2 regions of the Actinoallomurus acanthiterrae genome follow, and region 2 is predicted to be linked to the other one. Evidence: riboswitches for the same ligand, from Rfam matches in the RefSeq annotation. Region 2 holds a riboswitch; the other holds the start of a gene.
The links. Region 2 has a riboswitch for cyclic di-AMP ahead of ACYVF7_RS19010 (C40 family peptidase). Riboswitches for the same ligand answer to the same signal wherever they lie in the genome.

Region 1: linked by a shared signal. The riboswitch ahead of ACYVF7_RS12615 (CHAP domain-containing protein) and the one ahead of ACYVF7_RS19010 (C40 family peptidase) in region 2 are both predicted to bind cyclic di-AMP.

What each region holds. Positions count from the first base shown of each region.
Region 1 covers NZ_BAAHCO010000001.1:2,584,197-2,588,399, reverse strand. Annotated here, with positions in the region: gene ACYVF7_RS12620 (cellulase family glycosylhydrolase) at 1-1,690, opposite strand, end outside; gene ACYVF7_RS12615 (CHAP domain-containing protein) at 1,969-2,457, opposite strand; cyclic di-AMP (ydaO/yuaA leader) riboswitch at 2,718-2,863, opposite strand; gene ACYVF7_RS12610 (helix-turn-helix transcriptional regulator) at 3,273-4,203, opposite strand, start outside.
Region 2 covers NZ_BAAHCO010000001.1:3,910,289-3,914,491, forward strand. Annotated here, with positions in the region: gene ACYVF7_RS19005 (class II 3-deoxy-7-phosphoheptulonate synthase) at 1-796, shown strand, start outside; gene ACYVF7_RS19010 (C40 family peptidase) at 983-1,999, opposite strand; cyclic di-AMP (ydaO/yuaA leader) riboswitch at 2,004-2,198, opposite strand; gene ACYVF7_RS19015 (CHAP domain-containing protein) at 2,400-3,395, opposite strand; cyclic di-AMP (ydaO/yuaA leader) riboswitch at 3,394-3,543, opposite strand; gene ACYVF7_RS19020 (LVIVD repeat-containing protein) at 3,820-4,203, opposite strand, start outside.

The DNA of each region.
Region 1 (4,203 bases), 1.3 Mb from region 2:
TGCCCTGGCTGCAGCCCCACGGGTTCCAGGTCCAGGCGGTGTACCCGATGCCGTGCGCGTCCGCCCACGCCATCACCTGGTCGATGTAGTCGTGGGCGCAGGAGTTCTGGCCGATCTCACCGGCCTGCACCGGCACCTTCGCGGCGACGGGGGCGACCTGGCTGTCCCAGCAGGAGGTGTTGGAGCAGGTGTTGAAGTTGTAGGTGTGCCAGGCGGCCATCAGGTTGCCGGTCGAGTCCGTCGGCTTGTAGGTCAGCCACTGGCTCAGGTCGTTGGACCAGGCGACGCCGCCGAGCATGATCACGTTGGTCGCGCCGGCGGCGCGCACCGTGTTGACCAGCGACTGCATGCCGGCCACCTGGTAGCCGATGCCGGTGCAGGTGCCGCCGTCCCGCCAGCAGGTCCAGGCGGCGGTCGCGTCCCAGTTCGCGGCGGCGTCCGGGTACGGCTCGTTGAACAGGTCGAAGACGACCGCGTTGTTCCCCTTGAAGGCGTTCGCGACGCCGGTCCAGAACGTCGGCGCGTACTGCGCGTCGGGCATCGGCTTCTGGCAGGTCGCGGCGGCGTCCGAGCAGCCCGCGCCCTGCCCCGTGTACTGGCCGTGGTTCCAGTGCATCTCGACGATCGGCGTGATGCCGTTGGCGACCAGCAGGTTCACGTAGTCCTTGACGTTCTGCTGGTACGTGGCGCCGCTGGGGGTGCCGTCGGTGCCGTTCCAGCACTCCTCGTTCAGCGGGATCCGGACCGCGTGGATGTTCCAGGCCTTCATCGCGTCGACCGAGGCCTGGTCCACCGGGCCGCTGTCCCACATGCCCTTGCCCTGCACGCACGCGAACTCGCCACTGGACCGGTTGACGCCCAGCAGACGGTACGTGGCGCCGGTCGAGGTGAGGAGATGGTTCCCGGAGACGTGCAGCGCGGGCGCCGGCCCCCCGGTGCCGCCGCCGTCGTTGTCGGCCTCGGTGGCGTTGACCGTGACCGGCGTCAGGCCGCTGGACGCCACGGTGATCGGCCGGGTGCCGTTGGTGCTGTCGGGGTCCTCGGCGGCACCGAGCTTCACGGTCTGCGGCGTGTTCCAGTTGGACGAGGTGAAGGTCAGGGTCGCGCCGCTCACCACGGTGATGTCGTTGTCACCGGCGCCCGCGGTGCTGGTGACCGTCACGTTGCCGGACGGCTGGGCGTTCAGGCGGACCGTGTAGCCGGCGGTCCCGCCCTCGGGCACGCTCACGCTCGTCGGGGAGACCACCAGGGCCTGCTGCGTTCCTCCGGACCCGGGGCCGGCGCACGAGACGCTCGGGGCGCTGTTGGCGCCGGTGTAGGTGCCGTTGAAACCGACGGTCCAGGTCGCCCCGGTGCCCTGGGCGGCGTTGTACGAGGTCGGGCTGACGGTGACGGCCGCGCCGGCCGGCGTGGGCACCGCCGGAGACGGCACGCCGCCCCACATCTGGGTGATCACCTGGTTGTCGGGAAAGTCGAAGCTCAGCGTCCAGCCGGTGAGCGGATCACCGGTGTTGGTCACCGTGATGTTGGCGCCGAACGCGCTCCCGTTGTCCCAGCTCTTGGCGTACGTGGCCGAACACGAAACGGCGGCGTGTGCGGCGGTCTGGACCGTGGTGAGCCCCAATCCGGCGAGCAGCACCGCGACCGCGGCGATCACGGCTCTGCACCACGAGCTCCGGTGGATCGGCATGGGCGTTCTCCCTGGCGAAAGGCGGCGAAGCGGCACCCGGTCCTGCTCCGGCGTTTGCGGGCGCTGGCAACGATCACCCGCCCTCGATCGCATCGCAAGAGCGCCCTGGCCCCCGGGCACGCGCACGCACGCCGACCTGGGACAGGACCGGGAACGCGGCTGAAACTTTCAGCCGTGCGTGCCACGGCCACCGGCGCCTCCGAGCGGCGGGACGACGGCAGCGTGCGTCGACGCCGGGCCTCAGAGGGCCCGACGCCGACGCGGGGGGAGGGAGGTCTTCAGCCGTATTGGGGATAGCCGTAGCCGACGACCTGGCCGGTGCTGCGGGTACGGATCCGTACGGCGTTGTCGGTGTTGCCCTCGACGGTCTGGATGGTGCCGTTGTGGTTGTCCTTGATGACCAGGCCGACGTGGTCGATGCCGTCGATGCCTCCGCCGCTCCAGGAGAAGAACACCACCGCGCCTGGTTTCGGAACGCTTCCCCAGCGGCCCTGCTGCTGGAACCAGCGGGCGTGCTCAGGGGTGAAGGCGTCGCCGCCGATCCCCTTGATGCCCACCTGCGCGCCGATCCAGGTGACGAACATGTCGCACCAGCTCGCGTCGGCATAGTCGCTGATCGCCCCGCCGTCGCGCTGGACGCCTCTCTTGGCGAAGGGCGAGGCCATGAACCACTGGTTGTACTTGGTGCCCCCGGCAGCGGTCTCCGTGGTGCCGACCTGGGAGAGGGCCAGCTTCAGCGCGTCGGCGGCGGTGGGCACCTTCGCCACCTTGGGCTCTTCCTTGGGCCTGGCGTCCAGTCCCCTGCCGGGAATGGGCCACTGCGCGGGCCACTGCACGGGCCTGCCGGGGGGAGCGGGAGCGCGGCGGCATGGCCGGGAAGAGAAACGGCGGGCGATGCCTCGGCCGACCCGGTTGAGCTCAGAATGATCGCGGCCGCACCGGCCGTTGCGAGGCCGGCGAAGGCGGGAATGAGACGGATCGCGGATGGCGTTTTCTCGGGTCGGGGGATACAGGGCACGGGGGAACTCCTTGGCTTCCATGCCGCTTACCGGGTTAGCTGACGGGTTCGGGCGTGGAAGCTGCCCTACGGCACAAGGGGGGCGTGCCGATTCACCCCGGGACTTCTGGTGGGTCCCCGGTTCCGCGGGGGTGCGGATTCAGCGGGTCGCCCGCAGGACGGGCGGCGTCAAAAGAGGATTGGGGAATGGCCGCCACTGGTGGCGGCGTATGGGGGATCGTGCGATTTTGGATATGTACCGGATCGGCCGAACTCGCCCCGGACACGCGTTTTACCAAACGCGCCTCGCCCGGGCCGACGTACCAGCTGTCACCAGCGGATATGCGGGCGACGCAGACAAGCGCCGCAAGAGTTATAGGAACATAGCAGGACAAAACACGCAGACGACACTGGACATTTGTGTGATCTGGCTCACCTAACTACCGAGATCAGCGTCATGTAGCCCCACACATGAGCATGGTGCTTTCTATGCGGCATTGTGGGGCTAGAAATGCCAATTGTCACAATGATGCAGATGTGACGTCAGAGGCCACGTACGATCCGAGGGGCGTCCCTGCCCGGGGGTCAGTCGCCGACCTCCACCGCGAGCCGGGTCAGGTGGACCCGGGAGGTCACGTCCAGCTTCCGGAAGATGTGACGCAGGTGGAAGGCGACCGTGTGCGCGCTCATGAACAGTTGGTCGGCGACCTCGCGGTTGGTCAGGCCCTGGGCGACGAGCTCGGCGACACGGCGTTCGGTGTCGGTGAGGCTGGCCCAGCCGGAGACCGGCCGGTCGGCCTGGCTCCAGTGCCGGCGCCGGATGCCCAGCCGCCGGAGCCGGCGGCGGACCCGGGCGGCGTCGCGGATCGCGCCGAGTGCCGAATAGGCCGCCAGCGCGGCGTCCAGGCCTGCGATGGCCTCCCCGCGTGTCCCGGGGCCGTCCGCCGCGAGCAGGCTTCCCAGATCCTCCGCCGCCGAGGCACGGGCCCACGGGTCGGCGTGTTCTTCGGCGGCGCGTCGCAGGGCGGCCCGGTCACGGTCGAGCAGGCCGCGCGCGTGCGCCGCGACGACACCGACGCTGTCGAAGACCGGGTGGTCGGCGGCCAGCCGGTCCATCGCCAGGACCACGCTCTCGGCGCGGGCCCGGTCGCCGAGGGCGAGCGCCGTCCGTACGAGCCACGGCGCCGCGGTCGGCTCGCCGACCAAGGTCCAGCAGTTCGCCGTGGCTTCGTCACAGAGCCGTACGACGGTCTCCTCCGCCGCCCCGGGCCCGTCGCGGGCCACGGCGACCTGCGCCCGCACGAGCCGGAACGCGGCCTCCGCGTGCGGCGATCCGTACTGGGACAGCGCGGGCCGCTCCGCCTCGGCGTACCGCCACGCCGCGCTCAGGTCGCCGGTCCGTAGCGCCGCCGCGACCAGCACCGCCAGCGCGGACGACGTCAGCAGGTGCGGTCCCAGGTCGCGTGTGCCCGCCAGGGCGGCCTCGGCCTCGGCGACGGCCTCGGGGAACCGGCCC
Region 2 (4,203 bases):
CCACGCCTGGAACCACGACTTCGTCGCGGAGAGCCCCGCCGGCCAGCGGTACGAACGGCTGGCCGGGGAGATCGACCGGGCCTTGGCGTTCATGCACGCCTGCGGAGCGGACCCGGAGGAGTTCCACCGGGTCGAGGTCTACTCCAGCCACGAGGCGCTCCTGCTGGACTACGAGCGCGCCCTGACCCGCATCGACTCGCGGTCCGGCCTGCCGTACGACGTCTCCGCGCACTTCCTGTGGATCGGCGAGCGCACCCGGCAGCTCGACGGCGCGCACGTGGACTTCATGCGCCACATCCGCAACCCCATCGGCGTCAAGCTCGGGCCGACCACGACCGCCGAGGACGCCCTCGCGCTCATCGACCTGCTCGACCCCGACCGGGAGCCCGGGCGGCTCACGTTCGTCACCCGCATGGGCGCCGAGCGGATCCGCGAACACCTTCCCTCTTTGGTGGAGAAGGTCACCGCGAGTGGCGCCCAGGTCGCCTGGATCTGCGACCCGATGCACGGCAACACCTTCGAGGCGGAGAGCGGGTACAAGACCCGCCGGTTCGACGACGTGATGGACGAGGTCGCCGGCTTCTTCGAGGTGCACCGGGCGCTCGGCACCCACCCGGGCGGCGTGCACATCGAGTTCACCGGCGACGACGTCACCGAGTGTGTCGGTGGCGGCCACGACATCGTCGAGGACGACCTGCACCAGCGGTACGAGACCGCCTGCGACCCCCGGCTCAACCGCGGCCAGGCGCTCGACCTCGCGTTCATGGTCGCCGAGATGTACCGCATCGGGAAGTAGCGCGACTGATCCGCCCCGATCGCACGTCCGCCGGGACGTTCCGCGTCGGGAGGTAGCGAGCCCGGACCGTACGGCCGCCGGGACGTTCCGCATCCGCGAGGTGGCGGGAGCGATCCGTCCGGGGCCGTACGGCCGCCCGGGTCCATCGCATCGGGAAGCCGCGACCCGCCCTGGGGGCGGCGGCCGTCACACGACGCGGACGGCGCCGGCGAACGGGCGGGTCGACAGGTCCGCGACGCGGACGTGGTCGCCGGTGTGCGGCGCGTGGACGAACTTCCCGTCGCCGAGGTACATCCCCATGTGGTGGATGTCGGAGTAGAAGAACACCAGGTCGCCGGGCTCGAGCTGGTCCCGGGAGACGTGGACGCCGGCGTTCCACTGGTCGCCGCCGTAGTGCGGCAGGTTGACGCCGACCTGCTTGTAGGCCCACATGGTCAGGCCGGAGCAGTCGAACCCCCGGCCGGGCGCCGCGCCGCCCCAGACGTACGGCACGCCGAGCTGCGACAGCGCGGCCCGTACGGCGCCGACCGCCTTGCCGGGGCCGCCGGGGATGGTCGGCACCTTCTCGCCCTTGCCGGCGCGCTCGACGGCGTCCTGCAACAGCGGCTTGCGGACCTTCTCCAGGTCGCGCTTGATGGCCGCGCGCTGCCGGGCGAGCTGGACCCTGAGCCGGGCCGCCTGCGCGGCGCGCTCCCGGGCGTCCTGGCCGGTCCACTGGGCGTTCTGAATGGCGTGGGTCAGCTGCCGGATCTCGGTGTCGTCCTGCTGCGTGAAGTAGTGCAGGGTCGCGGCCCGGTCGAGGACGGCGCGCGGGTCGGAGGCGGCGAGGAGGGTCGGCGTGTCGTCGTTGGTGCCGCTCATGTAGCGCATCGCGACGAGCCGGCCGACCTTGTGCTGGATGGCCTTGAGCGCCTGCGCGGCCCGGGCGGAGGTCTGGCCGGCGACGACGGCCGCCCGCTGGGCCTGCTCCAGCCGTACCTTGAGGCCGTTGTACTGCTCGGTGAGCTGCTCCAACTGGTTGTTCAGCTGGTCGGCGCGCTGCCGGAGCGCGTCGATGCGGGTACTGGGCCGGGCGGTGTCCGCCAGCGCGGGCGATGCGAGCCCGGCGACGACGAGGGCCACGGTCACGGCGGTCGTACGGCGGGCCGTGCCCTTCCCGGGATGATGGGGATCGCGGCTGTCCGCGGGGTGCGATGACGCCATCCAGTGCTCCTCTCCTCAGGCCGCCTACCGGGTTAGCTGACGGGTTCGGACGGAAGAGAAGCCCTACCGCGCACCGTCGGTGACGGGCGCGGATTCACCCCGGATGCGAAGGCGGGAAGGTGCCCCGTGGCTCCGCGAGTGGGTCCCCGGTTCCCCGGCGCGTCGGCTGACGCGACGGGCGATTCGGCGGTCCGGCCGTCTCTCGGCCGGTGACGACTCGCTGGAGATTAACGGATAGTGACGGGGCGGCCAACGGGAACATGCGGAGATGGCCCGGGGGATCGGAGGATGGTCACTCTGGGTGATGCGGGGGCTGGTCCTTTGCGCCTAGACGCACACGGTCCCCGCCCCTCCGGATCGGGAGGAAACGGGGACCGGTGTGACGTTCGGACGCGCTCGCTCAGGAGAGGACGGACTCGGACTCGGAGCTGTTCTGGGCCACCGCCGCGTGCAGGGTGTTCCAGAACGCCAGCTCGACGTCCTCCTCCAGCTCCGAGATCTTGCCCCAGAACTCCTTGTCCTCGGCCACCGCGGCGGCCTCGGCGGACAGGACGGGCATGACCATGGTGCCGGCGTCGGCGGCATCCAGGTCGGCCACGCTGACCTCGGCGGGCAGCTCGACCGGCGTGCGGTGGTGCTTGCCGCGCTTGCGGACCCGGACGTTCGGCGCCGCGACGGGCACCTTGACCTTCGACTTGCCGACGGCCAGGGCCACCGTGCCGAACAGGACGACGGCGAGCAGCCCGGTGAGGGCGGCCTGCTGGTCCGGCAGGGAGGTCGGCGCGGGCGCCGGGTCGTGCGACGCGACCGTGTGCGTGTCGACCTGCGCCAGGGGGTCCTGGCCGATCTCCTTGACCGCGGGCGTGGGAGCGGCGTGCTTAGGAGCGTACTTCTGGTCGGTCTGCGCCGTCTGCTGGGCGGTTACGGGGGCGGCCTTCACCTTCACCTTGGAGGGGTAGCCGAACCCGACGACCTGGCTGATGTCCCGGGTGGCGCGCAGCAGCGCGTTGTTGTGGTTGGCCTCGATCGTGTGCAGCGTGTGGCCGTCGACGCGCTCGACGATGCCGACGTGCTCGATGTCGCCGATGCTCTTGCCACCCGACCAGGAGAAGAAGACGATCGCTCCGGGCTCGGCCTTGTGGCCCCAGGCGTGGTGCTTCTTGAACCACTGGGCGTGGTCGGGAGTGGAGGCGAACTGCCCGGTCCAGTCTTCGACGCCGGCCTTGTTGGCAGCCCACGCGAGGAACATGTCACACCAAGGAGCGTCCGTGTAGGAGGAGTCCTTGTCGACGTGCTTGCCGTACCAGTCACCGAATTTCGTGTAACCGTCGGCTTTCTCGTGGTAACCGAGCTGGCCTTTGGCGACCTCGAGCAGTTTCTGACCTATCGAATCCATATCTCCCCTTAGGCCGCCTACCGGGTTAGCTGACGGGTTCGGACCAGAGAGGAGCCCTACCGTGCGTGACGGATTCACCCCGAGGGACAGATGGGTCCCCGGCTCCCGCGCCGCTGGCTGCGTCATCGGGATTAGGCGGTCGGCCTGCAACCCCCTGGTTGGAGGTTGGTCACAGCCCGATCTCGGCGAAATCTAGCCGAACTCTCGCAACAACGGCAACGCGTTCGGAAACGAAAGTCTGGTACCACTTGCTCACCGAGCGTAGCTGCGACTGTTGCCCGCTGGCCGGGCAACGCCCGAAAAGGTGCTCTCACGTGCGGCGGAGCCATCCGTGGCCGTCGCGCGGCGGCGTCGCGAAAAAGTCGAGTGCCGTGCTCGCCACCCCAGAAAAAGTGACGAACACGGCACTCAGGCCGACACTTCCTCAGCGGAAGTCGGGTCGCAGGACGTCGATCCCGCGGGTGTTGTCCGCGACGTAGACGTATCCGTCATGCCAGTACGGCGCCCACGACATGGCGTCCGCGGGCCGGAAGTAGGCCACCTGCTTCGGATGCGCCGGGTCCCGCACGTCGAGGAAGCGGGTGCCCTGCGAGTAGAAGGACTGCACGAGGACGCCGTGGTGCACGGAGAAGTAGTGGGCCGAGCAGTCGTCGGTGTCCGTCCGGCTGCCCTCCTGGCCCGCCACGCTCCAGGTACCGACCGTACGCAGGCGGAAGGGCTTGTCCGGAGTCGACCGCCAGCCCTCGCCCCCGTACGAGCCGCGGAGCGAGGCGATCACCAGCCGGCCGTCGTCGGCGCAGCCGGGGTT